Linked DNA regions of Allocatelliglobosispora scoriae. The protein of the gene in region 1 binds, or shares a complex with, the protein of each later gene. Links are inferred from orthologs where the notes say so. Each region holds a gene or a part of one and is shown on either strand. Other genes may lie near its edges.

Region 1 (15,491 bases):
TCGGTGTCCGAGCAGGAACACCCGGGTTGGCAGTCCGGTCGGCTCGATGCCGGCTCCGCCACCTTGCGGGAGGGCATGGCATGACCACAGCACGGCCGTTCATCGCGGCAACCGCCGTCCTAGGCGCGGTGACCCTCGCGGTCACGCTCGGTTACATCGGCGGGCGCGTCGGCCGCCCACATCGATCCGTGCCGGTCTCCGCCGACACCTTCGCGGTGAGCTGGTCGCCGCAGGCGTCCGAGGGCAAGGCGGCCTACCTAGCCGCGGGTGGCGCGGACGGCGGCGCCGCGATCACCTACCTCAAATTCACGATCGACCTGCCGGCCGGCGCGCCGCCGACGCTCGCCGAGCTCTGGCTCGCGCGCCACAGCGGCCCGCTGCCGGAGCTGGTCGAGCTCACCCACGTGCCGTCGACCGTCTGGGACGAGAACCGCCTCACCGCGGCCACCGCGCCCCGCCTCGGCGCCGTCGTGGGTTCCATAGCCCCTCGGGGGTACGAGTCGGCGCTGCGCTTCGACGTCACCAAGGTGATCCGCAAATCCGGCACGTACGCGTTCGCGGTGACCGCACCGACCGGCGCCTCGATCGCCCGCTTCATCGCCCGGGACGACCTGGTGGCGGCGAAGGCGCCCACGATCACGATCTCCTTCGATCCGGCTGCGACGGCATCCGCCTCGTCCACGTCGGTCGCCTCGTCCATGGAGTCGTCGGCGGTGTCGCCGGGCGGGGTGACCGTGCCGGAGCCCTTCCCGAGCCTGCCGCCGTGGCCCCTGGGTACGCCGACGTCACTGCCGCCGAGCCTGCCCGGCCTGCCCAGCCCGCCGAACCCGACCTTCAGCATGAGCCCGCTGCCGCCGAAGCTGCCGAGCACCTGGCCCCCCACACCGAGCGGCTGGCCGATCCCCGACCCGCCGTCGCCGACCGGCCCCGGCGTGCCGTCGCTGTCGCCGTCGCTCCCACCGTCGCTCTCGCCGTCGCCCGGTGGCCCCGGCTCCCCGTCGCCGTCCGACGCCGTTTCGCCCTCACCGTCGGAGCCCGGCTCGCCGTCGCCGTCAACCTCACCGTCGGAGCCGGGCCTGCCGTCCGAGTCGCCGTCGTCCTCGCCGTCATCATCACCGTCGTCCTCGCCGTCCGGGTCGCCGTCGGCCGCACCGGGCAGCCCGTCGCCGTCGCCGAGTGAGAACCCGGACCCGAAGTGCGAGCTCGGTGCGGCGCTCGTGCCCAGCTGCGGTGTGCTGTGGGGAGTCGCTCCGGCCAGCCACACCGACGTGCCACGCCGCCAGGCCATCGTCGACTTCGAGACCTCGACCGGTCGCAGGCAGGCGCTCTTCCACGCCTACCACCGCGGTGAGCAGCTCTTCCCGACACCGGACGAGATCGCGATCGCCCGCAACGCCGACAAGCCGCGCCTGCTCTTCCTGAGCTGGAAGCCGACCACCTTCAACTGGGCCGAGATCGCCCGCGGCCGGGCCGACGCCTACCTCGCCCGGCTCGCCGCGCACATCCGCGCCAACTACACCGACCAGTTCTTCTTCACGATGTACCACGAGCCCGAGGACAACGTGGTCGCCCGGGTGGGCTCGGGGATGACGGCGAAGGACTTCGCCAGGGCGTTCCGCCACGTGGTGCTGGAGCTGCGGGCGAAGGGCGTGACCAACATGGTCACCGCGATCTGCTACATGGCGTACGTCCCGTGGAACACGCAGCCCTGGTTCGAGGACCTCTACCCCGGTGACGACGTCGTCGACTGGGTCGCCTGGGACGCCTACGCCTACTCCGACCCGGGTTACGGTCACGGCGACTTCGCCGAGATGATGAACCGCAAGGCGGCGAGCCGGCCGTCCTGGCCGGGCTTCTACAACTGGGCGGCGAAGAGCTTCCCCGACAAGCCGCTCATGGTGGCCGAGTGGGGTGTCTGGTTCTCCCAGCGCAACCCCACGCACCAGGCGACCTTCTTCGACTCGGTCGGCAAGCAGATGGAGCTCTTCCCCCGGGTGAAGGCGATGATGTATTTCGACACGCCGTCCCAGCAGCAGGGGCGTGACTCCCGGGTCGCGGCGACCAGCGGCGGGCTGCGGGCCTACCGCAAGCTGGGCCGGTCGCCGGTCTTCCAGGTCATGCCGGCAGCCAACCGCCGTGGATCAAGCTATTGAGCACGACCTTGACGCCGTCGTCGATGGTCCCGGTCGAGGTGTCGATGCGAAGCTCCGCATCGGTCGGCACCTCGTAGGGATCGTCGATGCCGGTCATCCCGGTGATCAGACCGGCCCGGGCCTTGGCGTAGAGACCCTTGCGGTCCCGCGCCTCGCAGACCTCCAGCGGGGTCGAGACGTGGACCAGCAGGAAGTCGGCACCGGCGGACCGAGCCATGGCCCGCGCGGTCGCCCGGGCCCCCGCGTACGGCGCGATCGGGCAGCAGATCGCGATCCCGCCATGCCGGCCGACCTCGGCGGCGACCCAGCCGATCCGGCGGATGTTGAGATCCCGGTCGGCCTTGCTGAAGGTCAGCCCGGCCGAGAGCTCGCGGCGCACCACGTCGCCGTCGAGGAGCGTGACGGAGCGGGTGCCCGACTCGCGGATCTCGTCGGCGACCGCGTGGGCGATCGTCGACTTGCCGGAGCCGGACAGGCCCGTGAAGAAGACGACCAGACCCCGGTGGCGGCGCGACGGGCGAGCCCGGGCCAGCTCGCGGGCGACGGCGGGCGGCGTGTGCCACTCCGGCAGCGTCACCCCGTCGTCGAGCATGTCGTTGATCTCGTCGCTGGTGAGCGGATCGCGCTGGAAGCGGTCCGGCACGTCGTCGCGCCAGCGCCACTGCCCGTCGCGAGCGTCGTAGGCGAACTCCCGCGACACGATCACCCGGGGTCCGCCGCCGGTCAGCATGTCGCCGGCCGCCAGCAGGTGGGTGACGCCGTAGGCAGCCGCGACCCGGGAGCGCAGCAGCGCGTCATGGATCTCGTTGCCGCGGTGCGGCAGCGGCACCGCCACGATCGTCGCGCCGTTGAGCCGGTCGTTAGCCGCCAGGATGCAGCGGATCAGCGCCTCCGGCGCCAGCCCGTCGGGTCCGGCCGTGCCCACCGGGATCAACACCACCGCATCGGCGGCGAGGCTGCGGGCAGCCTGAACCACCTGCGCGATCTGCGGCCGGTGCATGACCCGATCGGCGAAGAACCCGACGACCCGGTCACCGCCGAGCGACCCGCGGACATCGGCGGCCGGTCGGTGCAGCCGGGCGAAGGGCGGCCGGCCGCCGTCACCGGTCCGCCGGACCGGCCCCGCGATGCCGACGCGGCCCTCCCGGACCGGCCAGCGCTCGGTCACGGTGACCGTGGCGAGCGGCGCGCCCTCGGGGTCGGTCAGGATCAGCTCGGCGTGCTCGGCGAGCCCGGACGGGACGGTCAGCGTCACCGGCACCGACCACGTGGTGCCGTCGGCGAGCTTGCCCGTCCGCGACATCGAGGACAGATCGGACTGGCCGAGGAATCCCGTCAGCGGTGCTAGAGCACCCGCCAACAGCAACTCCAGGTCGGCCAGTTCAACGGCGCTCGGCGTATGCGTCGGCACCTCTGTCATCGGGCTTCCTTCCTCCCCAGGCTGAGAAGCCCCAAGTCTCGCATGCGTAGGGAAGCCCGACCATCAACCGCTCTTAGCCAGTGTTGCGCATCCCGGCTGCGATTCCGTTGACAGTGGTGAGCAGGGCTCGCTCCAATGTCGGGTCCGTGCTCGGCTGCCGCCGGGTGCCGGGTGCCGTCGTGTTGGAGTGGCGCAGGCCGCCGTGGTCCCGATACTGGCGGAGCAGCGCGACCTGCAGGTGGTGCAGCGGCTCCAGGTAGCTGTCCCGAACGCCGAGGGTCCGCTGCAACTGCGGCTGCGCCTCGAGCAGTCCCTCCTCGCCGGTGATCGCGAGGAGCTCGGTGACGGTCAACGCGTACTCCTCCTCGATCTTGCCGAAGATCGGCTGGAGGTGCTCGGGGACCAGGGTGTGCACGTAGCCCCGGGCGATCGTGAGGTCGGTCTTCGCCAGCATCATGCCCACGTTGGAGAGGAACGTGCGGAAGAAGTGCCAGCGCTCGTGCGCGTCCTTCAGCGTGTCGGTGAGACCCGCCTCGCGAGCAGCACGCAGTCCGGAACCGACGCCATACCACCCCGGGACGATCTGGCGGGACTGCGTCCAGCCGAAGACCCACGGGATGGCCCGCAGGCCGCCGAGCCCGGCGTCGGAGTCGGGGCGCTTCGCCGGGCGGGACCCGATGTTGAGCGCACCGAGCAGCTCGGTCGGGGTGGCGGCCCAGAAATACTCCGGGAGCTGCGGGTCCTCGACCAGCTCGCGATAGGAGGCGAAGGCGGCGCTGGAGACCGAATTCATCGCCGAGTCCCAGCGGGCCAGGTCGTCGGCGGGCTGGCGCGGCGCGGTGTGCAGCAGCGTCGACTGCAGCACGGCGGCGACCGTCAGCTCCAGGTTCTCCCGGGCCAGGGCCGGCAGCGTGTACTTGTCGGAGATGACCTCGCCCTGCTCGGTCACCTTGATCGCGCCGTCGAGCGTGCCGTAGGGCTGGGCCAGGATCGCCTCGTGGGTGGGGCCGCCGCCGCGGCCGACGGTGCCGCCGCGGCCGTGGAAGAGCCGCAGCCGGACGCCGTGGCGCGCCGCGACATCGCGGAGCTGGCGCTGAGCCTTGTGGATGGCCCACTGGCTGGTGGTGATGCCGGCTTCCTTGTTGGAGTCGGAGTAGCCGAGCATGACCTCCTGCACGTCGCCGCGCGCACGCACGATCGCCCGGTAGGTCGGCAGGCTCAGCAGCTCGTCGAGGATCGCGCCACCGGCGTCGAGCTCGCCGACCGTCTCCAGCAGCGGGACCAGGCCGATCCGGGCCCGCGGGGTGTGCGGGTCGACGAGACCCGCCTCGCGGGCGAGCACGGCGGCGGCGAGCACATCGTCGACGCCCCGGGTCATCGAGATGATGTAGGACTCGATCACGTCGGCGCCGAAGCGCTCCTGCGCCTCACGGATCGTGGTGAAGACATCGAACGTCTTGCGAGCCGCCTCGGTGAGCGGCGTGTCCAGGTGCGACAGCGGCCGACGGCTCGCCAGCTCGCGGGTGAGCAGCTCGGTGCGCTCGTCGCGGTTGAGGGTGGCGTAGCTGTTGACCTCGCCGACCCTCGCGTAGAGCTGGGCCAGGCAGGCGTGGTGCGCGTCGGCGTGCTCGCGGACATCCATCGTCGCCAGGTGCAGGCCGAAGGCGCTGACGGTCCGGATGATCGTGGCGAGGGTCCCCATCGCGGTGAGCTGTCCGGCGTTGCGGGCCAGCGAGGCGCGGATCAGCTCCAGGTCGGCGACGAGGTCCGACGCGCCCAGGTAGTCGCGCCCCGGCACGTGCGGGGTGCCCTTCGCCAGGCGCTCGCGGGTGTTGGCGAGTTTCGCCTTGATGCAGCGCGCCTTCAACCGGTAGGGCTCCTCGGCATTGACCCGGCGGAACCGGGGCGCCACCTCGGGCAGCGCATCGAGGTCCTTGGCGAGGCTGGCGGAGAGGTCGAGGGAGACGTTGCGCATCCGCCGCGAGACGCTGATCTGGTTGATCAGCTCCTCCAGCGCCGCCTCGGTGGCCCGGATGCCGTGCTCGTGCTGGATGAGCAGCACGTCACGGGTGACCGCGGGCGTGACGTAGGGGTTGCCGTCGCGGTCGCCGCCGATCCAGGTGCCGAAGCTGAGCGGCTTGGCGCCCGGAGCGGTCTCGACGCCGAGCGACTTGAGCGTGTCGGCGAGATCGTCGAGCACCCTCGGCGCCGCGTCGGCGTAGAGGTCGCGCAGGTAGTAGACCGCGTTGCGGGCCTCATCGGTCGGGTCCGGCCGGTCCAGCCGCAGCTCGTCGGTCTGCCAGAGCAGGTCGAGCAGCTCGGCGAGGCGGCGGTCGGCCTTGTCGGTGCCGGGCGCGGCGCCGTAGAGCACCGCCTCGGCGGCCTCCCGGTCCAGCTCGTCGGCGACCGAGCGCAGCTTGGTGAGGATCGACCGGCGGGCGGCCTCGGTCGGGTGCGCCGTGAAGACCGGACGGATCGCCAGGCGGCGCGCCGCGGCGGCGATCTCGTTGGGCGCGACGCCCTTGTCGGCGATGAGCCGCCCGGCGCGGTCCAGCCAGCCGCCGACCTGCGCCCGCTGGCGTCGCAGCTCGCGGGCCCGGTGCACCTGCTCGATGACGTTGGCGAGGTGGAAATAGGTGGAGAAGGCCCGGGCCAGCTTCGTGCCGGTGGAGACATCCAGACCGGCGAGCTTGGCCGCCGCGCTCTCGGGGTCGGTGCGGACTAGGGCCCGGACCTCCTCGACGAGATCGAGCAGCCCGCGACCCTCCTGACGCACCAGGGTCTGTCCGAGCAGGCCACCGAGCCGACGGATGTCGGCACGGAGCGCGGTGTCGCGCTCTGCTGAGTCCACCTCAGACTGGTCAATATCGGTCACAGCGGACACCTCTCACAGTGCTGAGGACGGCGCTGTCCGGGGGCTGCGCCAACTATATCGAACCAGCCTGGGCCTTCAGATCGCTTGAGTGACGTCACTCACCCCAGAATGTCTTTGATCGTTTGGGCGCACCAGTCGAGCAGCGCCTGGTCGCGCAGCGGCTCGCCGCCGATGCGACGGGTCATCGGGTGCGGGATGCTCACCTGCGAGGACGCGGGCTTGTAGACCGCGTCGGGGTGGTAGCGCTTGAGGCGCATCTGCCGGGAGTCGGGCAGCACGAGCGGCGAGAAGCGGATGTGCTTGCCCTGCAGGCCCACCTCGGAGAGGCCGTAGTCCTTGGCGACCAGCCGGAACCGGGCCACCGAGACGAGGTTGACCACCTCGGCCGGCGGCTCGCCGTAGCGGTCGGTGAGCTCGGCGACGACCGCGTCGAGCTCCTCGTGGGTACGTGCGGAGGCGAGCTTGCGGTACATCTCCAGCCGCAGCCGCTCCACCTCGACGTAGGTGACCGGAAGGTGCGCGTCGACCGGGAGATCGATCTTGACCTCGACCGCCTCCGCCTCGTCCGCGTCGTCAGCCGGGTTGTTCTTGAACGCCCGAACCGCATCCCCGACCATCCGGACATAGAGATCGAAACCGACGCCCTCGATGTGGCCGGACTGCTCACCGCCGAGCAGGTTGCCCGCGCCCCGGATCTCCAGGTCCTTCATCGCGACATACATGCCCGCGCCGAGCTCGGTGTGCTGGGCGATCGTCGCCAGCCGCTCGTGGGCGTGCTCGGTGAGCGGCTTCTCCGGCGGGTAGAGGAAGTAGGCGTACGCCCGCTCGCGACCACGGCCGACCCGGCCCCGGATCTGGTGCAGTTGGGAGAGACCGAGCAGGTCGGCGCGCTCCAGGATCAGCGTGTTGGCGTTGGGGATGTCGATGCCCGACTCGATGATCGTGGTCGCGACGAGGACGTCGAACTCCTTCTCCCAGAAGCCGACCATCACCTTCTCCAGCGCGTCCTCGCCCATCTGCCCGTGCGCGGTGACGATCCGGGCCTCGGGGACGAGCTGCCGCAGCCGCTGCGCCGTCCGGTCGATCGACTCGACCCGGTTGTGCAGGTAGAAGACCTGACCGTCGCGGAGCAGCTCGCGGTGGATCGCGGCGGCGACGGTCTTGTCGTCGTAAGCGCCGACGTACGTCAGGACGGGGTGCCGCTCCTCCGGCGGGGTCGCGATCGTCGACATCTCCCGGATGCCGGTGATCGCCATCTCCAGGGTGCGCGGGATCGGCGTCGCCGACATCGTCAGCACGTCGACGTTGGTCCGCAGCGACTTCAGGTGCTCCTTGTGCTCGACACCGAAACGCTGCTCCTCGTCGACGATGACGAGACCGAGCTGCTTGAACCGGGTCGCCTGCTGGAGCAGCCGGTGGGTGCCGATGACGATGTCGGCGGTGCCCTCACCCGCCATCTCGATCGTGCGGGCCGCCTCGCTCGGCGTCTGGAAGCGGGAGAGCTGCTTGATCTGGACGGGGAACTGCGCCATCCGCTCCGAGAACGTGTTGAAGTGCTGCTGCGCCAGGAGCGTCGTCGGCACCAGGATCGCCACCTGCTTGCCGTCCTGCACCGCCTTGAACGCCGCCCGCACCGCGATCTCGGTCTTGCCGTATCCGACGTCGCCGCAGATCAGGCGGTCCATCGGCATGGGCTTCTCCATGTCCTCCTTGACCTCCTCGATCGCGGAGAGCTGATCGGGCGTCTCGGTGAACGGGAAGGCGTCCTCCAGCTCGCGCTGCCACGGCGTGTCCGGCCCGAAGGCGTGACCCTTCGCCGACGTACGCGCGGCGTAGAGCTGGATGAGCTGCGCGGCGATCTCCCGGACCGCCTTGCGCGCCCGCGCCTTCGCCTTGGACCACTCCGAGCCGCCCATCTTGTGCAGCGTGGGCGCCTCGCCGCCGACATAGCGGGAGAGCTGGTCGAGCGCATCCGTCGGCACGAAGAGCCGATCGCCGGGCTGCCCGCGCTTGGAGGCGGCATATTCGATCACGATGTACTCGCGGTCCGCGCCGTTGACCTTGCGCTGGACCAGCTCGACATAGCGGCCGATGCCGTGCTGCTCGTGCACCACGAAGTCGCCCGCCCGCAGCTCCAGCGGATCGATCGTGTTGCGCCGCCGCGACGGCATCTTGCGCATGTCCTTGGTCGAGGTGCCCCGGCCGCCGGAGATGTCGTCGCCGGTGATCACCGCGAGCTTCACCTCGGGGTCGACGAGCCCGCCGAGCAGGGAACCCGTCGTCACGACGAGGCTGCCGGGGGTGAAGACCGGCTCATCGGTGAGGGTCGCGCCGATCCCCGCGTCGCGCAGCACCTCCGCCGAACGCTGCGCCGGGCCGTGTCCGGCGAAGACGAGCGCCACCCGCCAGCCCTCGCTCAGCCAGCCCCGCAGATCGGCGATGAGCTTCTCGGTGTCGCCGTGGTAGAGCGGAGCGGCCTGCGCACCGAGCGTCAGCACCGTCGAGTCCTCGTCGATCGGTCCGACATCGATCGGGTCCAGCCACGGCGTGTCGTCAGCCTTCGCCGAGGGGGCGTCCAGGCCGAACGGGGAGACCGTCCACCAGGACTGGCCGCGGTTGAGCGCCGAGGTCCTGACCTCCGCGAGGGTCTTGAAGGACGCGCTGCCGACATCGACCGGGGCCTTGCCCCCGACGGCGGCAGCGGCCCAACTCGCCTGGAGGAACTCCTCGCTGGTGCGGACCAGGTCGTGCGCCCGGGTGCGGATGCGCTCCGGGTCGCAGAGCAGCACGATCGTGTCCTTGGGCAGGCACTCGACGAGCAGCTGCATGCTGTTGGGGCCGGCGAGCGTCGGCGCGAGCGACTCCATGCCCTCGACCGGGATGCCCTCGACCAGCTTGTCGAGGATCTCGGCGATCTCCGGGTGGTCGGCGAGCACCTCCGCCGCGCGGGCCCGGACGGCCGGGGTGAGCAGCAGCTCCCGGCACGGCGGGGCATAGACGGAGTCGGCCGCGGCGATGGTGCGCTGGTCGGCGACGGCGAAGGAGCGGATCTCCTCGACCTCGTCGCCCCAGAACTCCACCCGCAGCGGGTGCTCCTCGGTCGGGGGGAAGACATCGAGCAGGCCGCCGCGGACCGCGAACTCGCCACGCTTGGTCACGAGGTCGACCCGGGCGTAGGCGAGGTCGACGAGGTCGTGCGCCACCCGCTCCAGCGGCGCGGTCTGCCCCGGGCGCAGCTCCACCGGGGTCAGGTCGCCGAGCCCCACGAGCTGCGGCTGCAGCAGGCTGCGCACCGGCGCGACGACGACTCGTAGCGGCCCGCGCTCGCCCGGGTGGGCCAGCCGCCGGAGCACCGCGAGCCGCTTGCCGACCGTGTCGGAGCGGGGGGAGAGGCGCTCGTGCGGCAGCGTCTCCCAGCTCGGATAGGCCGCGACCACGCCCGGGTCGAGCAGCATGCCGAGGGTGTCGGCGAGATCGTCGGCCTCCCGGCTCGTCGCCGTCACCGCCAGCACCGTCCGCTCGCTCGCGGCGACCGCCGCGAGGAAGGGCCGCAGGCTGGGCGGCGCCGTCACGTCCAGGTTGTCGCCTGCGAATCGACGGGTACGCGTGAGCGCCGGATCCGCCAACGCCGCATCGAGCAGACCGCTGAGCCGCACCGTAACCCCCACATGATCGCCTGAAGAGCACACGCCGAACACCCCCGAACCGGAACCGGTGGGGGCTGTGTTTCGACGACGTGTGTCGACTCCAATCTAACCCCGGGCTGTGACAGACCCGGTCGGATGGGTCAGATGCCGAGCAGAGTGCGCAGGTGGCGAGGGCTGGGGGAGCCCTGGGCGAGCATCGCGTCGTGCCACTGCCGCAGGCTGACCCCGGCCGGCCGGGAGCGCCCGATCGACGAGACCTCGGCCCAGCCGACGAAGTATGTCGAGAGCTGCGTCGAGGTGAGCAGCGACCGGCGCCACTTGCCCGCAGCCTCGCCGCGCTCCTGGAAGCCCCGCCCGACGAGCATGTCCATCGCCTCGTCCTCGCTGAGGTTCTCGCAGTGCACGAGCTGGTCGAGGATGGCGTTGATCGTCATCCGGAGCTGCATCTTGAGCTGGTGCAACCGCACCGGCAGGCCGCCGAAGCCGTGGTCGGCCATGATCTCCTCGGCGTAGACCGCCCAGCCCTCGACGAAGACCCCGGAGAAGCCGAGCGCCCGCACCCTGGTGGATCCCCGGTAGCGACGGCCGTGCGCGAGCTGCAGGAAGTGACCCGGCATCGCCTCGTGAACCGTCAGGTTGCGGATCATGTGGTTGTTGTACTCGCGGTAGTAGGACTCGACGAGCTCCGCCGACCAGCCGGCCGGCGTCGGTGAGATCGAGTAGAAGGTCGGCACGTCGGCCGTCTCCAGCGGTCCCGGCGCCGAGCAGTAGGCACCGGCGACACCGCGGGCGAACTCGGGCATCTCCTCGATCACGCACGGGTCGTCGACGAGCGAGACCAGGTCGTTGCGGCGGACGAACTCCGTCGTCTCGGCGAGCGTGGTCTCGGCGAGCGCCACGATCGTGGCGTCGTCGGGGTGCTCGGCCGAGAGGCTCGCGAGCGCGGTGCGGACCGTCTCATCGGTGGGCGGGCCGCCGATCAGCGCGGCCGATGCGTCGCGGATCTCGGCCATCACGCGGGCGAGATTGGCCTCGGCCCGATCCAGGACGGCCGCCGCCGAGAGCTCCGTGTCGAGGGTGTGCCAGAGGCGGGCCTCCCAGAGCTTGCGGCCCAGGCGCGGGTCGCGGCCACCGGTCTGCTCCCGCAGCCAGCCCGAGAAGTCGGTGAGCGCGGCGGCGGCCCGATCGACGGCGGGCTGCACGCTGCCGGTCATGCTCGGCTCCTGCGCCAGCAGCCCCGGCACCTGCTCGCGCAGCAGCGCGGCGGCGCCCTCGAACTGGCCGACGGCCGTCTCCAGGTGGATCTCGGGGCAGTCGCGCAGCACCTCGCGGGCGGTGGCGAGGGCGTCGGGGATCGCCGAGACCCGGTGATAGAGGCTGTCCAGGCGCACCGCAGCCGGGGCGAAGGGCCGGGCGAGCAGCTCGTAGAGGAAGGGGCCCGGGTTGTGGGCCAGCGGGTTCCACTCGTGCTCGCGGACCTCGGTCAGCTCGAAGATGCTCCGGTCGACGATGCCGCTGAGGATCTCGTGGTCGACCCGGTCGGCGAGCTCCAGGGCGTCGGCGTCCACCTGAGACAGAGCCAGCGCGGCGTCGCGCAGCATCCCCACGTCGGACGAGACGCCCTCGGCGGAGAAGTCGGGCAGCCGATCGTCGAAGCGGTGGTCACCCGCATCGAGGGCGCGGCCCGGGTCGCTCTCCAGGATGGCATCGGCGATCATCTCAGCCAGCGGCGCGAACTCCATGGGGAGACCCTACCCGTCGGCACCGACAGCCGGTCCCTCAGCGCTCCGCGCGACGGCCGGCCCGCTCCGCCTTTTCCTGGGCCTTCACCCGTTCCCAGACCTCGAGGATCTGGTCCATGTCGTCGGTGGCGTGCTCGGGTCCGCCGAAGATGTGCGGGTTGCGGCGGATCATCTTCGCGACGTAGTCCCCGGCGACGTCGTCGATGGTGAACCGCTCGTCCCCCGGCAGCTCCTCGGCCATGCGGGCGTGGATGAGTACCTGGAGCAGCACGTCACCGAGCTCCTCGCGGAGCGCCTCATGATCGTCGGTCTCGATCGCCTCCACCGCCTCGCGGGCCTCCTCCAGCATGAAGCGGGCGAGGCTGCGATGGGTCTGCGCGGCACGCCAGGGGTCCGCGCTCAGCCGCTCGGTCACCGCCACGGCATCGAGCAGGCGGGCTCCCGGGGGGTCCCAGGAGCCGTACATGAGCTCCATCTCGGCGAGCGAGGGCTCGCGCGCCAGGCGCATGCCCAGCTCCCGGGCGAGCCGCTCGTCCCCGGTCGGTCCGGCGAGCCAGATCACGGTCTGCCCGGCCGTCGCGAGCAGGGCATCAGCACTGGGTACGGGCAGGATCGTCACCTCGGCACCGGCGATGCGCAGCGCGGTGGTCTGATCGCTCTCCTGAGCCGCCAGGACCGGATGAGCGCGGCAGGCGTCCCAGGCTTCGGCGGAGAGCAGCCCGGCGGGGAGCCGGGGTGAGGTGACGAGCAGGACGATCCGTCGGGTCATGCCTACGCGGCGGGTGCTTCGGTGCTCGCGACCGCGGGTGCATTGGAGACGGCACCGATCGGGGCCAGCATGACCTGGATCTTCGTCTGCGCCTGAAGCTGCTGGAGCTGGATCTGAAGGTCCTGGGCGGCGCCCGTGTAGCGCGGGCTCACCGACGACTTGGCCTCGTCGAGCGCCGTGACCAGCAGGTCGCGCACCCCGACGGCCGAGCCCATCGCCTCCTGGGTGAAGTTGCCCTGGAGCGTCTCGAAGGAGGGCTTGACGGTGCCGGGCTGCACCTGGAGGTTGTCGTAGGCCTCGTGCTGGTCAGCCTCGCTGGGCGCGGTCGACTTGGCCGTGGTGGCGAGGGCGTTCAGCGTCGTGCTGTACTCCGCGAAGAGCTTCACCAGGTCCGCGTCGGCGGGCAGGTTGTTCTGCGCTGCCGCGGTCGCCGTGTCGGCGGGCGGGACGGTGATGTTGTGCGACTTGGCGTAGATGTTGCCCGCATCCCGGACGACGAGCATGCGGATCACGGTCTGGCGCAGGTCGCCGAAGTTCTTGAGGGTCGTCGCCTGCTGGTCGGCGACTGCCTTGTCGACCTGGGCGGCGGCGTCCTCGGGCTTGATCTGACCGGCCTTGACGGCCTGATCGGTCTGGGTCTTCGCCTGCACCCGGATCTGGGCGACCAGCTTGGCGTCGAAGTCGTTGATGAGGTTGTCGACGTAGGTGTCGGTGTACTTCTCCGACCCGACATAGGCGGCGATCCCTGGCGTGGACCGGCAGGCGCTCAGCCCGGTGAGCGCCAACGCCGAGATGGCGACGACGGAGACGAGACGGCGACGCGACAGCACGGCATCCTCCAGGTGGTCATGAGACTCGGGCCACTGTCTCATGTTCCCGATCTCAGGGACATCTCGGGGGCGGATGGGTACCCATGACGGCGTGTCGCAGTGCAGAATCTCCGAGCAAGAACCCCTTGCCTGCTGCTGAAGATCACAGGACGTGACTGACGTGACCACCTCGACATTGCCGCGCACCGTCGCCGATTGGAAGACGCTGGCGCTGGCGGGCCCCAACGACGACCAGCGCCCGACCATGCTCAAGGTCGTCTACCGGTTCTGGTTGGTCGCCCTGGCGTTGAAGCTGATCGGGTCGACCTGGGACATGTCGTGGCACTTCAAGTGGCTCCGTGACGATCTGGCACCCCCGCACGACGTCAACACGGTGGGCACCGTCATCGCGGTCGCGCTCGTGATCTATCAGGTCCGTACGGGCCTGGGCCTGGACAAGATCAGCAAGTGGCTGCTGATCTGGGGTACCGGCACCTTCCTCATCGCGCTCCCGATCGACGTCCTCAACCACAAGATCAACGGGCTGGACATCACCGCCTGGAGCGGCAGCCACTCGCTGCTCTACACCGGCACGGCGCTGATGATTCTCGGCGTGGCGAGAAGTTGGCACATCACCACCCCGCCCGGCCGGGGCCGGACGATCGTCTCCATCGTGCTCTGGGGCTTCTTCCTGGAGAACGTGCTCTTCCCCAACCAGCACCAGGAGTACGGCGTGCTCTCCTTCGCCGCCTGGCTGCGCGGCGAGCCCTATGCCGAGCCGATCCTGCTGAAGTTCGCCGCCGACCAGCTCGGCCGCCCCGTCGACGACATCGCCGTACACGGCTTCGCGCTGCCGGTCGCCGACTGGGTCTACCCCGCGTGGATCGTCGGCGCCGCGCTGCTCTCCCTCGTCGCGGCCCGCAAGTTCGTCGGCTTCCGCTGGACCGCCACGGCGATCGCGGTCGGCTACGTCGCCTACCGGTGCCTCGCCTGGGAGCTGCTCACCCTCGCCCACTTCCCGCCGTCGGCCGTGCCGTTCGCGCTGATCGCCGGTGCCGTCGTCATCGACCTGGCGTTCCTGCTGAGCGCAGACGGGATCTCCGGCATCGCCGCCGCGGTGGGCGGAGCGGCCGGTGCGTCGGCCGCCTTCGCGGGCGCGCTGTGGCTGCAGGGCCGCTACCTGGAGGCGCCGCCGTCGACGTGGGCCGCGATCCCGATCGCCGGTGTCGTGCTCGCGATCGGCTGGGTGCTGGTGGAGAAATACGCTGGACAGCGCCGTTCTAATGAAGCGTGACCGACACACTGTCTGCAGACACGCTGCCTGAGGGGTGGAGCCTCCGCCACCCCACCCTGGACGACGTTCCAGCGATCCTGGCCGTCGCCCACGCGAGCGACATCGCCGCCGTCGGCGCGCCCGACTTCTCGACCGAGGACGTGCTGGAGGCCCTCACCGGTCCGTATGTCGATCCGGCTAAGGACAGCTGGGTGGCGCTCGATCCGGACGGCGCGATCGTCGCGTGGGCGTTCATCGAGAACGGCGCCGGGGGACCCCGCGAGTTCGTGGAGGTCTATGTCGACCCCGCCCGTGGCGCTGCGGCTCGGCGTACCCTGCTGATGCTCGCCCTGGCCCGGGTGCCGCAGCGCGCGGCGGAGCTCGGCCACCCGCGGATCACCGCGCGGGCGGGTGCGATCCCGACCGAGACGGAGTACATCGCGCTGCTGAAGGAGGTGGGTTTCACCTTCATCAAGCGGTACGCCAGGATGCTGATCGAGCTGCCCGTGTCGCTCCCGCAGGAGCTGCCCGAGGGCGTGGAGATCCGCACCATCACCCGCGACGACCTGCCGGTCTTCCACCGGGTCTTCGACACCGCGTTCCGCGACACGCCGGATTACCAGCCCGCGCCCCTGGACGTGTTCCTGCAGCGCTACGTCGACTCGGCCGAGGTCCGCTGGGACGAGTGGTTCCTCGCCACGGTCGACGGCGAGCCGGCCGGTGTCCTGCAATCATCGGACCAGGCGCTCGACCAGAACGAGGGCTGGGTCAAGCACCTGGCCGTGCTGAAGGAGCACCGTCGG
Region 2 (14,730 bases), 2.6 Mb from region 1 along the record:
CTCGCACAGCTGCGGCACCTCGCTCGCCGGGGGCGGCAACTGCTTCGTCAACGTCGTCTTCGCGCCGACCTCGGCCGGGTCGAAGAGCGGCACGGTGACCGTCAACAGCAACGCCACCAACCCCGTGCTCAGCGCGTCGCTGACCGGGCTCGGCGTCGCCGTCGGCGCCACCAACCTGGCGCTCAACAAGCCCACCACCGCCGGGTACGTCCAGACCTACGTCCCGGGCAACACGGTCGACTCCGACGCCAACACCTACTGGGAGAGCCCGAACAACGCGTTCCCCCAGTCGATCACCGTCGACCTGGGCGCCAACGCCTCGCTCTCGTCGCTCGTGCTGAAGCTGCCGCCCGCGTGGGGCAGCCGCAGCCAGACGGTGCAGGTGCTGGGCAGCACCAACAACAGTAGCTACACCTCGGTGGTGGGTGCCACCGGCTACGCCTTCGGCACCGGGTCGGCGAACACGATCGTCATCCCGCTGCCGCCGGGCACCGTGGCGCGCTACGTCCGGTTGACCTTCACGGCCAACACCGGCTGGCCCGCCGCGCAGCTGTCGGACTTCCAGGTCATGGGGGTCTTCGTCTAACGGTCATCGGGTAGCGAAGGGCGCGTCATCTCGGTGGCGCGCCCTTCGCGCTGCCATGCCCCGTCACCATCCGGACTTTAGATTGACATGCCTCGATATGTTGAGCAGATTGGGGTTCGTCCAGGCTGCCCGGCCGTCCCTCCGGCAGCCACACCACTGAGATGAGGAGACCTTCGTGTCCCCAGATCGGCGTAACCGTCCCTACGCGGTCACCACCCGCTTCATCCTCGCCGCACTCCTCGCGGCGACCGGATCGGCGTTCCTCACCGCTCCCGCCTCGGCCGGCGGGCTCGTCGCGGCCGAACTCACCGCGTCGCCCTTCGCGGTGTCGCTCGGCAACCAGCTCGTCAACACCACCGGGCCGCAGATCTCGGTCAACATCACCAACGAGGGCACCGCGACCGCCACCATCAGCTCGATCACCGTCACCGGCCAGTTCACCCGGTCGGTCAACTGCGGCAGCACCCTCGCCGCCGGTGCCACCTGCCAGGTGACGATCGCGTTCCAGCCGACCTCGGTCGGTCCCAAGACCGGCGCGATCACGGTCAACAGCAACGCCAACAACCCGACCCTCGTCGTCAACCTCTCCGGCACCGGGGTCAACCCGACCCCGCCCACGCTCGTCGGTTCCCCTGCCAGCACCCTCTTCCCGGACACCGTCGTCGGCTCCAGCGTGATCCGGCAGGTCTACCTCGGCAACACCGGCAGCAACCCCGCGACGATCTCGTCGATCAGCGCCACCGGGGCCGGGTACTCCGTCGGCACCTCCAACTGCGGGACGACCCTCCCGGGCGGCTACAACTGCTTCATCAGCGTCGTCTTCACCCCGGGCTCGGCCGGGTCCAAGGCCGGGTCGGTCGTCGTGAGCAGCAACGCCACCAATCCGACGGTCACGTTCGCGCTCACCGGCCTCGGTGTCGCGCCCGGCACGACCAACCTGGCGCTCGGCAAGCCCGCGACCGGCACCAGCGTCGCCGGGCACACGCCCGCCAAGGCGGTCGACACCGACCTCAACACCTACTGGGAGAGCAGCAACAACGCCTTCCCGCAGTCGATCACCGTGGACCTCGGCGCGAACGCGAAGCTCTCCTCGATCGTGCTCCGGGTGCCCCCGGCGTGGGTGAGCCGCAACCAGACGCTGTCGGTGCTCGGCAGCACCGGCGGCGGCTACTCGACGATCGTCGGGTCGGCTTCCTACCTCTTCGGGACGGGGGCGGGGAACTACGTCGTGATCCCGCTGCCGGGCGGCACGACGGCTCGGTATGTGCGGATCACCATCACCGGCAACACCGGCCAGCCGGCCGGGCAGCTCTCGGAGCTCCAGGCACTGGGCGTCTTCGCGTAACCGAGTCGGGGTGTGCCGTTCCGCTCGCCGGTGCGGCACACCCTCAGTCGAACCGGCGGCGCCACCACGGGCGACGGGCGGCGTACTCGGCGGCCCGCTCGGTCCGGTGCCGCATCCAGGTCAGGAACTCCACCGGCTCGGACTGCCGCTCGCCCGTGACCAGCCGGGCCGGTGCCCAGACGAAGTAGCTGTCCTCGTCGACGTTGTTGTAGTCGTTGGTCCACACCGTCCCGGCGAGGTCGCCGGTCACCGCGAGCACGGTGTGGAAGTCGCAGCCGCCGATATTGACGGGGATCGCGCCATCGACGACGCTCGCGTCCTCGGGGTCGGGCATCGGGCACTTGCCGTTGACGATCGTGAAGGGCCGCCGGACGTGCGCCCAGCCGCCCGCATCCCCTTGGCTGTCGGCCACGGCCGCGCGGGGCGTGATCAGATCGTTCGGACCGCCGACGCCGAAGGTGGTCAGGAACGCGACGTAGCCGGTCGGGAGCGTGAGGCCGAGGACGGCCTCCGCCTCGGCGATCTGCGTCGCCGACACCGGTTCCCCGCTGGAACGCCGCCGGTGCCGGCGACGCCACACCGCGTAGGCGTCCTGGATGGCGGCAAGCTGCTCGGCCGACTCGGTCATGGTGCCGACTCTAGGGCTGCCGTCCATGAAATTTCGTCCGGCGATCTTGTCGATTCGCGGCTCGGCCGTTCGCTGCCTTGATGACAGGCCGCACGGCCACCCGCGAATCCGCGAAGGGAACCACCATGACCACCCTTGCTCACGCCACCGGCCGCACCACGGTCTCGACTCGTCCGCTGCTGCTCGCAGGCGCGGCCGCCGCGCCGATCTTCACGGTGGTGGCGCTGGCGCAGACCTTCACCCGCGAGGCCTACGACCTGACCCGGCACCCGGTCAGCATGCTCGCCAACGGTGACCTCGGCTGGATCCAGACCATGAGCTTCCTGACCACCGGGGCGCTCACCGTGGCCGGTGCGGTCGGCGCCCGTCGGGTGCTGCGCGGCGGTAAGGCCGGGACCTGGGGACCGATCCTGCTCGCCGTCATCGGCCTCGGGATGCTCATCGCCGGTGTCTTCCGGATGGACGCGGCCGACGGCTTCCCGATCGGCACACCGGCCGGTGTCCCGACGACGATGAGCAGCGAGGCGATGCTGCACAACCTCGGTGGCAGCCTCTCCTTCTTCTCGATGATCGCGCTCTGCTTCGTGCTGGCCCGGCGGTTCACGGTCCGTGGCGAGCGGGCCTGGGCCGTCGGCGGCCGGGTCTGCGGCGTGCTCTTCGCGCTGGGGCTGGGCTGGGCGTTCAGCGGCGGCACGGCGGGTGCGCTGACGCTGTTCCTCGGCGTCGTCATCGCCTGGGGCTGGATCGCCGCAAGCCTCGTCCGGCTCGTTCGGCCCGCGAACTAGCGTGAGCCCGGTGCCGGGTCGGGGTGACCGACCCGGCACCGCTGTTACGGTCGGCTGTGCGCTACATCCGGTTCCAGAGCCCCGAGGTCGACGATCGGGGTCGCAACGTCGGCGTCTTCGGCCTGGTCAACGGCCTTGCGAAGCAGGGTCGGCTGATCGAGGAGCAGGAGCGGTTCCGGCGGCTCAACAACGACTGGTACGACGCGGCCTACCCCGATCCGGCGACCGTGGACGCCACCGTCTACGACCGGGAACTGCACCCGGGTGCGGCTGCCTGGTTCAAGGTCTCGGCCCAGCACCTGGTCGAGCGGGTCGACGGCTATCTGGAGATCCTGACCGCACACGGAGTGGCGTGCGTGGTGCTCCGCTCCGACGACCCGGGCCGCGTCATCTACGAGGACGACCACCAGATCGTGGTCGTTCCCGTGGCAGATCTTGAATGATTACTGCTGCCAGGGCAGCACAAACGATTCAAGGTCTACATGCAAGACCGGCGGTCACCAGCCGCGCTCGCGCCACTCGGGCAGGGACGGGCGCTCCGCTCCCAGCGTCGTCGGGAGCCCGTGTCCGGGGTGGACGATCGTCGAGTCCGGCAGCCGGTCGAAGATCTTGCCGATCACGTCGTTGAGCAGGCTGGTGAAGTTCGCCGCGTTGCCCCGCGTGTTGCCGACCCCGCCGGGGAAGAGGCTGTCGCCGGTGAAGATCTGCGGCGGGCCCTCGGGGTCCCGGTAGAGCAGCGCGATCGACCCCGGCGTGTGCCCGACCAGGTGGATCACCTCCAGCGAGCTGGAGCCGACCGTCACGGTGTCCCCGTCGACGAGCGGCTGCGTCGGCACGGGCAGCGAGCCGGCGTCGGCCGGGTGCGCGTAGGCCGTCGCGCCGGTCGAGGCCACGATCTCCGCCAGGGCCTTCCAGTGGTCGGCGTGCCCGTGGGTCGTGACGACCGAGGCGAGCCCGCCGTCGCCGATCAGCGAGGTGAGGGCCTTCGCGTCGGCCGCCGCGTCGATGAGGAGCTGCTCACCGGTGTGGCGACAGCGCAGCAGGTAGGCGTCGTTGCCGAAGTCGCCGACCTCCAGCGTGGTGATCTCGAGATCGGGCAGGACCGCGGTCGCGTGCAGAGTCACGCTGGAGAGCTTAGAGCGTCCGTCAATCGGCGCCTGGCCGTGTTGCTCGTCGCCAGGTCTGCAGCGGGCGCACACGGCGGCGGCGTGCGCCCTGCCGGCCACCAAGAAGTGACGGGCGTGCTTCGATCCGGCCGCGCCGATCGTGCCATCGGCGGAGTAACACCAGGTGTCAAGCGGTTATCCGCACACCAGTGCGAGGAAATCTCATGGCGGAAGTTGCCGACCTGGCCCACACTGCTCGGTAACCACTACTAAGGAAACGGTGCATGACCACGCTTTTGTCGTCGCTCGGCTGGGACGAGGCGCTCGCCTCGGCGTACCCCCTGCTGCTCGCGGACCCCGACCACCGGCCTGGGCGAGTGCTGCGCGCTGATCGTGGCGTGTGCACCGTGCTGACCGAGACCGGCGTCGATCGCGCGAGCCTCGCGGGCAGCGTGCTGCGGGCGGCCTCGGCCGATCCCGTGCGCCTGCCGTGCGCGGGTGACTGGGTGATCGTGCGCCGGTGGCCCGATGACCGCACCACGCTGGAGGTCGTGCTGCCCCGGCGCACGGTGATCGTCCGGCGCACCTCGGACAAGGACTCCTCCGGCCAGGTGCTCGCCGCCAACATCGACGTCGCCGCCGTGGTCGAGCCGATGGACTCGGGTCCGGACCTCGGTCGCATCGAGCGCTTCCTCGCCCTGGGCTGGGAGTCCGGCGCGGTGCCGATCGTGGTTCTCACCAAGTCGGACGTCTCCACCGACCCCGAGGCGGTCGCCGAGTCGGTGCGCGCGATCGCACCCGGCGTCGAGGTGGTCATCGTCAGTGCCGACCAGGGGGTCGGCCTCGACAAGCTCCGGCCGCTCATCGCGCACGGCCGCACGCTGGGCCTGCTCGGTCGCTCCGGCGCGGGCAAGTCGACGCTGGTCAACGCCCTGGCGGGCGCCACGGTCATGACCACCCAGGGGGTACGCCGGGTCGACGGCAAAGGCCGACACACGACCACCTATCGGGCGTTGATTCCGATCCCGGGCGGCGGTGCCGTCCTGGACACTCCCGGCGTGCGTGGCGTCGGTCTGCTCGACGGCTCCGACGGCCTCGACAAGGCCTTCGAGGACGTCGTCGACCTCATCGACCTGTGCCGGTTCAGTGATTGTGCTCACGAGGGGGAGCCGGGCTGCGCCGTGCGGGCGGCGCTCGCCGACGGTGACCTGGCACCGCGCCGCTGGGAGAGCTGGCAGCGGCTGCAGAAGGAACTCGCCTTCGAGGCCCGGCGCAAGGACGTGCGGACGCGGGCCGAGGAGAAGGAGCGCTGGAAGCGCCTCACCCAGCACAGCAGGGGCACGAGTCGCCCGTAACACGGCTCGGATACGGTTGGACGTCACCGGGCGACGTCGATGGCAAGGTCACCTCGTTGCTCACGAGAACGCTTTTGTCGTAGCCCCCGGTTAGTGTCGGAACGCTGTTCTCAGCGCTGCATCCGCATGTCCGATCTAGGAGAGTTTCAACGTGGCTGACCGTTTGATCATCAGGGGTGCCCGCGAGCACAACCTGCGGGATGTCAGCCTGGAGCTGCCGCGCGACGCCCTCATCGTCTTCACCGGCCTCTCCGGCTCGGGCAAGTCCAGCCTTGCCTTCGACACGATCTTCGCGGAGGGGCAGCGGCGCTACGTCGAGTCGCTCTCCAGCTATGCCCGGCAGTTCCTCGGGCAGATGGACAAGCCCGACGTCGACTTCATCGAGGGCCTCTCCCCGGCGGTCTCGATCGACCAGAAGTCGACCTCGCGCAACCCGCGCTCGACGGTGGGCACGATCACCGAGGTCTACGACTACCTGCGGCTGCTCTTCGCCCGCGCCGGTGAGCCGCACTGCCCCACCTGCGGCGAGGCGATCACGCGGCAGACGCCGCAGCAGATCGTCGACCGGGTGCTGGAGATGGAGGAGGGGGTCCGGTTCCAGATCCTGGCCCCGGTCATCCGCGGCCGCAAGGGTGAATACGTCGACCTCTTCGCCGAGCTGCAGTCCAAGGGCTACGCACGGGCCCGGGTCGACGGCGTGGTCTACGCGCTGACCGACATCCCCAAGCTGAAGAAGCAGGAGAAGCACACGATCGAGGTGGTCGTCGACCGGCTCGCGGTGAAGGAGTCGGCGAAGCAGCGCCTCACCGACTCGGTCGAGACCGCGCTGGGTCTCGCCGCCGGGATCGTCGTGCTCGACTTCGTCGACCTGCCCGAGGACGACGAGCATCGCGAGCGCAAGTTCTCCGAGCGGCTCGCCTGCCCCAACGACCACCCGCTCGCGATCGAGGATCTCGAACCCCGGGTCTTCTCCTTCAACGCGCCCTACGGCGCCTGCCCCGAGTGCACCGGTCTCGGGACGAAGAAGGAGGTCGACCCGGAGCTGCTCGTGCCCGACCCGGAGAAGACGATCCGCACCGGCGCGATCGCCCCGTGGGCCAGCGGCCACACCTTCGAGTATTTCCAGCAGGTTCTGGAGGCGCTGGCGGGGGAGAACGGCTTCGACCTCGACACCCCGTGGCGGGCGCTGCCGGCCAAGGTGCACAAGATGGTCATGCACGGCGTCGACAAGCAGGTCCACGTCGTCTACCGCAACAAGTACGGTCGCGAGCGCTCCTACTACGCGGGCTACGAGGGCGTCGTGCCGTGGCTGGAGCGGCGCCACTCCGACACCGAGAGCGAGTGGAGCCGCGAGAAGTATGAGGGCTACATGCGGGAGGTGCCCTGCACCACCTGCGGTGGCACCCGGCTCAAGCCCGAGGTCCTCGCGGTCACCCTCGGCGGGAAGAACATCGCCGAGGTCTGCGCCCTCTCGATCGGCGAGGCCGCCGACATGCTGGGCGAGATGGAGCTCAACACCCGGCAGAAGATGATCGCCGAGCGGGTGCTCAAGGAGATCAACGCCCGGCTGCGGTTCCTGCTCGACGTGGGCCTCGACTACCTGTCGCTGGACCGGCCGTCGGGGAGCCTCTCCGGTGGCGAGGCGCAGCGCATCCGGCTCGCCACCCAGATCGGCTCCGGTCTCGTCGGCGTGCTCTACGTCCTCGACGAGCCGTCGATCGGCCTGCACCAGCGCGACAACCACCGCCTGATCGAGACCCTGGTCCGCCTGCGCGGCCTCGGCAACACGCTGATCGTGGTCGAGCACGACGAGGACACGATCCGCACCGCCGACTGGATCGTCGACATCGGTCCCGGCGCGGGCGAGCACGGCGGCAAGATCGTGCACAGCGGCAGTTACGCAGACCTGCTGAAGAACAAGGAGTCGGTGACCGGGGCGTTCCTCTCCGGTCGGCAGTCGATCCCGATCCCGGCGCAGCGGCGACCGCAGGTCAAGGAGCGCAAGATCACGGTCGTCGGCGCCCGCGAGCACAACCTGAAGAACGTGACCGTCGACTTCCCGCTCGGCCAGCTCATCTCGGTCACCGGCGTCTCCGGCTCGGGCAAGTCGACGCTGGTCAACGACATCCTGCACGCGGTGCTCGCCAACCAGATCAACGGCGCCCGGATGGTGCCCGGCCGGCACACCCGGGTCGCGGGCCTGGAGCACGTCGACAAGGTGGTCGGCGTGGATCAGTCCCCGATCGGGCGGACCCCGCGCTCCAACCCGGCGACCTACACCGGTGTCTTCGACAACGTCCGCAAGCTCTTCGCGGAGACGACGGAGGCCAAGGTCCGAGGCTACGGTCCCGGCCGGTTCTCCTTCAACGTCAAGGGCGGACGCTGCGAGAACTGCGGCGGCGACGGCACGATCAAGATCGAGATGAACTTCCTGCCCGACGTCTACGTCCCGTGCGAGGTGTGCAAGGGTGCCCGCTACAACCGCGAGACGCTGGAGGTGCACTACAAGGGCAAGACGATCGCCGAGGTGCTGGAGATGCCGATCGAGGAGGGCGCCACGTTCTTCGAGGCGATCCCGGCGATCCACCGGCACCTCAAGACCCTGGTCGATGTGGGTCTCGGCTATGTGCGGCTCGGCCAGCCCGCGCCGACCCTCTCCGGCGGCGAGGCGCAGCGCGTCAAGCTCGCCGCCGAGCTGCAGAAGCGCTCCACCGGGCGGACGATCTACGTCCTGGACGAGCCGACGACCGGCCTGCACTTCGAGGACATCCGCAAGCTGCTCCTGCTGCTCCAGGGCCTGGTCGACAAGGGCAACACGGTGCTCGTCATCGAGCACAACCTGGATGTCATCAAGAGCTCCGACTGGGTCATCGACATGGGCCCCGAGGGCGGCCACCGGGGCGGCATGGTCGTCGCCGAGGGCACCCCGGAGCAGATCGTCAAGGTCAAGGCGAGCTACACCGGCCAATTCCTCAAGCCGCTGCTCGCCAAGAAGAAGTAGGGCAAACTCACAGCGGGCTGTGACATTCACTGGCTAGCGTGTCCTGGAATGTTCAACTAAACCGTACCGGAGGAGAAGCCAGTGACCGAGCACGTCACCCCTGCCCCTACCGCCAGCCGTCGAGTGATCTTCGGCAGCGTGGGGGCGGTCGGCGCGGCCGCCCTGCTCGCCGCCTGCGGCGATGACGCGACGCCGACGCCGACCAGCAGCAACCCGCCCGCGGGCCAGGCGACGGGCCCGCTCGCCAAGAAGGCCGACATCCCGGTCGGCGGTGGCAAGATCTTCGCTGACGAGGGTGTCGTCATCACCCAGCCGACGGAGGGCACCTTCAAGGGTTTCAGCTCCGTCTGCACGCACCAGTCCTGCCCGGTCGCGAAGATCACCGGCGACTCGATCATGTGCACCTGTCACAACAGCGCCTTCTCGATCGTCGACGGCTCGGTCAAGAGCCCCCCGGCGACTCAGCCGCTCCCTGTGGTCGCCCTGAAGATCGACGGCGACAGCATCTCGGTGGCGTGATCTCACGATCGCGCTGTTTCCCGGAAGCAGGCTCCTCCCGCACCTCGGGTAGGCCTTCCTTCCGGGAAACAGCGCGATCGTGCGCGCGCACCCCGCGCGGGGAGTGCGGCAGCGTGTCGGGGGGTGCGGTTAATGTGGCAGCGTGGCCGACCCGTCCGTTTACCGTCCCGCCTCCGGCACCATCCCGGAGTCTCCCGGTGTCTATCGCTTCCGGGACCCGACCGGGCGGGTGATCTATGTCGGCAAGGCCAAGAGCCTGCGGCAGCGCCTCAACTCCTACTTCGCCGACACCTGGACGCTGCACGCCCGCACCCAGCAGATGGTCACCACGGCGTCCAGTGTGGACTGGGTCACGGTGCACACCGAGGTCGAGGCCCTCCAGCTGGAGTATGCGTGGATCAAGGAGTTCGATCCGCGCTTCAACGTGCGCTACCGCGACGACAAGTCCTACCCCTATCTCGCGGTCACCCTCGACGAGGAATACCCCCGCCTCCAGGTGATGCGGGGGGCCAAGCGCAAGGGCGTGCGCTACTTCGGGCCCTATTCGCACGCGTGGGCCATCCGCGACACCCTCGACCTGCTGCTGCGGGTCTTCCCGTCACGCACCTGCAGCACCGGCGTCTTCAAGCGGGCCGGCCAGATCGGCCGCCCCTGCCTGCTGGGTTATATCGGCAAGTGCTCCGCGCCCTGCGTGGGCCGGGTCAGCGCGCAGGAGCACCGGGCGATCGTCGACGAGTTCTGCGAGTTCATGGCCGGCGGCACCGACAAGCTGCTGCGCCGCCTGGAGAAGGAGATGCTCGCCGCCTCCGACGAGCTGGAGTTCGAGCGGGCCGCCCGGCTGCGCGACGACCTCGCCGCCGCTCGCAAGGCACTGGAGAAGCAGGCCGTGGTGCTCGGCGACGGCACCGATGCCGACGTGGTCGCCTTCGCCGAGGACGACCTGGAGGCCGCCGTGCAGGTCTTCCACGTCCGGGGCGGCCGGATCCGGGGCCAGCGCGGCTGGGTGGTGGAGAAGACCGAGCACGTCACCACCGCCGACCTGGTGCATCAGTTCTGCTCCCAGATCTACGGCGCGGAGACCGAGGCCGACACCGGTGCCGCGACCAGCCCCGACCTGCCGCGCGAGGTGCTCGTGCCGGTGCTCCCCGACGATGCCGACGCGCTTGCCGACTGGCTCGCCGAGCGGCGCGGCTCCCGGGTCTCGCTGCGGGTGCCGCAGCGCGGCGATAAGAAGACCCTGATGGAGTCGGTCGCCCGCAACGCGTCGCAGGCCCTCACCCAGCACAAGCTGCGCCGGGCGAGCGACCTGACCGCCCGCAGCAAGGCGCTGGAGGAGATCGCGGACGCGCTCTTCCTGCCGTCGGCACCGCTGCGGATCGAGTGCTTCGACATCTCGCAGATCCAGGGCACCGACGTCGTCGCCAGCATGGTCGTCTTCGAGGACGGCCTCGCCCGCAAGTCGGAGTACCGCCGCTTCATCATCAAGGGCGCCACCGACGACGTCTCGGCGATCTCCGAGGTGATCCGCCGCCGGTTCCGCGCCTATCTCGAGGCCCGCGACTTCGAGCCGGATGCGACTCTCGGGGAGAAGCCGAAGAAGTTCGCCTACCCGCCGCAGCTGGTCATCGTCGACGGTGGACAGCCGCAGGTCAACGCCGCTGCCGCCGTCATGGCGGAGCTCGGCATCGTCGATGTCTCGGTCTGCGGGCTCGCCAAGCGGCTCGAGGAGGTGTGGCAGCCGGACGAGCCGATGCCGGTGATCCTGCCCCGCACCTCGGAGGGGCTCTACCTGCTGCAACGCTGCCGCGACGAGGCGCACCGGTTCGCGATCACGTTTCACCGGGAGCGCCGGTCCAAGCGGATGATCGCCTCCACACTGGATGACATCCCGGGGCTGGGCGAGGCACGGCGCAAGGCCCTGCTGCGCCAGTTCGGTTCGCTGAAGAAGCTCGCCCTCGCCTCCGCCGAGGAGATCGCGACGGTGCCGGGCGTCGGCCCGCGTACCGCTGAGGCGGTTGTCGCGGCGCTGCGGGGCGACGACCCGGCTGCGAGCGGTGCGGCCTAGACTCAGGATCTCTTCCGTGAGCGGGGTGGGCTCCGGTTGATGATCAAGGGGGATGGGTTGCAGCAGCCAGAGGCTTCAGACAAGCGGGCCCAGGCCGACCTCGTGATCGTGACCGGCGTCTCCGGCGGCGGTCGGTCCACGGTGGCCAGAGCACTGGAAAATGTCGGCTTCTATGTCGTGGACAACCTGCCGCAGGCGCTGATGGTGCCGATGGCCGAGCTCGCGGCGGAGGCCGGCGGGGCGGCCCGGCACACGGCGATGGTGCTCGACGTGCGCTCGCGCGCCTTCTCGACCGACCTGGCCGGTGCGATCAAGGCGCTCAAGGACCGGGGCTTCAGTCCGCGGGTGGTCTTCGTCGACGCCGACGACGACGTGCTGATCCGGCGCTTCGAGAGCGTGCGCCGGTCGCACCCGCTGCAGGGCAACGGCCGCCTCTCCGACGGCATCGCCGCCGAGCGGGAGCTGCTCGCCGAGGCCCGCGACCTCGCCGACGTGCTGATCGACACCAGCCACCTCAACGTCAACCAGCTGCGGCACCGGGTGGAGGAGCTCTTCGCCGGTGAGGACGCCCTGCGCCTGCGGGTGACGGTGCTGTCGTTCGGCTTCAAATACGGCCTGCCGCCCGATGCCGACTTCGTGCTCGACGCGCGCTTCCTGCCCAACCCCTACTGGGTGCCGGAGCTGCGCGAGCACACCGGCCGAGAGGTCGAGGTCAGCCGCTACGTGCTCGGCCAGCGGGGCGCCACGACGTTCGTGGAGACCTACGCCAGGCTCGTCAACGCCACCGCGCCGGGCTTCGAGCGGGAGGGCAAGCGCTACCTGACCGTCGCCGTCGGCTGCACCGGCGGCAAGCACCGGTCGGTGGCGATCGCGGAGGAACTCGCCCGTCGCCTTCGTGACCTGCGGGTGGTGGCGAACGCGCAGCACCGCGATCTGGGACGGGAGTGACCGGTGAAGATCGTTGCCTTCGGCGGCGGCACGGGGCTGAGCGCCTCGCTGCGAGCGCTTCGCCGCAGTGACCACCACCCGTTGCTGATCACAGCAGTCGTCACGGTCGCCGACAACGGCGGCTCCAGCGGGCGGCTCCGCGTCGACCGGGGCGCCCTGCCCCCCGGCGACCTGCGGCAGGCCCTCGCGGCGCTGGCCGGGGACGACCCGGTGAGCACCAGATCCGCGCGCCTCTTCCAGCACCGCTTCACGGGCGAAGACCCGCTCAGCGGTCACCCCGTCGGCAACCTCGTCCTGCACGGCCTGATGGAGCAGCTGGGGGACCCGGTCGCGGCCCTCGATCACGCCGGGGCGATGCTGCGCGCGGTGGGCCGGGTGCTGCCGATGTCACGCGAACCGGTGAGTCTGGAGGCCGAGGTGGTCGGCGCCGACCCCCGCCATCCGGACAAGGCCGTCACGGTCGTCGGGCAGCACGAGGTCGCGGTCTCGCCGGGCCGGATCGAGAATCTCCGGCTGAACCCGGCCCGACCCGACGCCTGCCCCGAGGTGCTCTCGGTGATCGGCCAGGCCGACTGGCTGATCTTCGGGCCGGGGAGTTGGTATACGTCGGTCATCCCGCATCTGCTCGTGCCCGAGCTGGCCCGCGCGATCGTGGCGAGCAAGGCCCGCAAACTCGTCACCCTTAATTTGGCACCTGACCAGGAAACCGGCGGATTGTCGCTTGCCGACCATCTTGGGGCCTTGACCCGTTACCTGGCTGATTTTCGGGCGGATATTGTTCTAGCGGACACCACTGCCGTGGGAGACCCACGACCAGTGGCTGCCGCGGCGGAAACGCTGGGAGCTCGGCTCGCGCTCGCGCCGGTCGCCGTCGGAGACGGCACCGCACGACACGATCCGGCCGCCCTTGGCTCCGCACTGGTGCCACTCCTGCGCACCAGTCGTTAATCATCAGACTCGTTGGTTGCTTTCTGATGATGCAATCCACACTCTTCGGCCCCGAGGTGACGACACAATGGCGATGACCGCAGCGGTCAAAGACGAGCTGAGCAGGGTCGACGTGCCCAAACCCTGTTGCCGGCGGTCCGAGATGGCCGCTCTGCTTCGCTTCGCGGGCGGCCTGCACATCGTCTCCGGCCGGGTAGTGGTCGAGGCGGAGCTGGACACGGGTGCCGTCGCACGGCGCCTGCGCAGCACGGTCGCGGATCTCTACGGCTACCAGAGTGAGATTCACATTCTCGCCTCTGGCGGGCTGCGCAAGGGCAGCCACTACATCGTGCGGGTGGTGAAGGACGGCGAGGCGCTCGCACGCCAGACCGGCCTGCTCGACGTGCGCGGACGGCCCGTGCGGGGGCTGCCCCCGCACGTCGTCTCGGCGAACATCTGCTGTGCGGTGGCGGCGTGGCGGGGTGCCTTCATGGCGCACGGCTCGCTCACCGAACCCGGCCGGTCCTCCGCGATGGAGATCACCTGCCCGGGTCCGGAGTCGGCGCTCGCGCTGGTCGGCGCCGCCCGGCGGCTCGGCATCGTGGCGAAGGCCCGCGAGGTCCGCGGCGTCGACCGGGTCGTGGTCAAGGACGGCGACGCGATCGCCGCGCTGCTCACCCGCATCGGCGCGCACGCCAGCGTGCTCGCCTGGGAGGAGCGGCGGGTACGCCGTGAGGTGCGCGCCACCGCCAACCGCCTCGCCAACTTCGACGACGCCAACCTCCGCCGCTCGGCGAGGGCGGCGGTCGCCGCGGCGGCCCGGGTGACCAGAGCGCTGGAGATCCTGGCGGAGGATGCGCCCAACCATCTGACCAGTGCCGGCCGGCTGCGGCTGGAGCACCGGCAGGCGTCCCTGGAGGAGCTGGGGGCCCTCGCGGACCCGCCGCTGACCAAGGACGCGATCGCCGGACGCATCCGCAGGCTGCTGGCCCTGGCCGACAAGCGGGCAAGGGATCTTGGCATCCCCGACACTGAGGCGGCCGTCACACCGGAAATGCTGGCCTGCTAGTACTCGGATCACCCCGGTGGGCTAGGGTCGTTACGGAAGGCGACGCTGCCGGACAACCGGCCAAACCGCGGCCTGAAGGTGCGGTGCACAGGTGTCCTGTGCCCGCGCCGACAAGGGCGCCGCCGTCGCGCAGATATCTGTGGGGCGCGGCGGGGCGGCCGAGACGATTTATTCGGCCGCCGGCGCATACGCCGGCGCTAACGAGGAGATGGAACCTGTGACCATCCGGGTTGGCATCAACGGTTTCGGCCGCATCGGCCGCAACTTCTACCGGGCGCTCCTGGCCTCCGGTGCGGACATCGAGCTGGTGGCCGCGAACGATCTGACCGACAACGCGACCCTCGCTCACCTGCTGAAGTACGACAGCATCCTGGGTCGTCTTCCCTACGAGGTGAA

Evidence for each region.
Region 2: the proteins of mfd (region 1) and uvrA are in contact, whole or in part, in a crystal structure (PDB 4DFC), measured with the Escherichia coli proteins. The link is inferred for Allocatelliglobosispora scoriae from one-to-one orthologs.

The regions. Positions count from the first base shown.
Region 1 is NZ_JACHMN010000002.1:4,219,899-4,235,389, forward strand. The notes cover bases 6,347-10,509. They hold mfd (transcription-repair coupling factor), read right to left. Parts: upstream 10,117-10,509; coding sequence 6,547-10,116; downstream 6,347-6,546. Other genes in these bases: ppc (phosphoenolpyruvate carboxylase), read right to left, coding at 6,347-6,424; F4553_RS24840 (DUF885 domain-containing protein), read right to left, coding at 10,236-10,509. Also shown: F4553_RS24820 (glycoside hydrolase family 26 protein), read left to right, coding at 81-2,153; cysC (adenylyl-sulfate kinase), read right to left, coding at 2,116-3,573; more of ppc, read right to left, coding at 3,647-6,346; more of F4553_RS24840, read right to left, coding at 10,510-11,837; F4553_RS24850 (hypothetical protein), read right to left, coding at 12,609-13,478; F4553_RS24855 (hypothetical protein), read left to right, coding at 13,588-14,709; F4553_RS24860 (GNAT family N-acetyltransferase), read left to right, coding at 14,706-15,491. UniProt on the Escherichia coli protein: Couples transcription and DNA repair by recognizing RNA polymerase (RNAP) stalled at DNA lesions. Mediates ATP-dependent release of RNAP and its truncated transcript from the DNA, and recruitment of nucleotide excision repair machinery to the damaged site.
Region 2 is NZ_JACHMN010000002.1:1,602,030-1,616,759, reverse strand. The notes cover bases 5,605-9,006. They hold uvrA (excinuclease ABC subunit UvrA), read left to right. Parts: upstream 5,605-5,956; coding sequence 5,957-8,806; downstream 8,807-9,006. Other genes in these bases: F4553_RS12935 (Rieske (2Fe-2S) protein), read left to right, coding at 8,888-9,006; rsgA (ribosome small subunit-dependent GTPase A), read left to right, coding at 5,605-5,805. In the rest of the region: F4553_RS12975 (ThuA domain-containing protein), read left to right, coding at 1-586; F4553_RS42405 (choice-of-anchor D domain-containing protein), read left to right, coding at 762-1,931; F4553_RS12965 (SMI1/KNR4 family protein), read right to left, coding at 1,975-2,559; F4553_RS12960 (DUF998 domain-containing protein), read left to right, coding at 2,685-3,344; F4553_RS12955 (hypothetical protein), read left to right, coding at 3,401-3,787; F4553_RS12950 (MBL fold metallo-hydrolase), read right to left, coding at 3,842-4,468; more of rsgA, read left to right, coding at 4,735-5,604; more of F4553_RS12935, read left to right, coding at 9,007-9,325; excinuclease ABC subunit UvrC, read left to right, coding at 9,468-11,390; RNase adapter RapZ, read left to right, coding at 11,448-12,338; F4553_RS12920 (gluconeogenesis factor YvcK family protein), read left to right, coding at 12,342-13,286; DNA-binding protein WhiA, read left to right, coding at 13,354-14,334; gap (type I glyceraldehyde-3-phosphate dehydrogenase), read left to right, coding at 14,552-14,730. UniProt on the Escherichia coli protein: The UvrABC repair system catalyzes the recognition and processing of DNA lesions. UvrA is an ATPase and a DNA-binding protein. A damage recognition complex composed of 2 UvrA and 2 UvrB subunits scans DNA for abnormalities.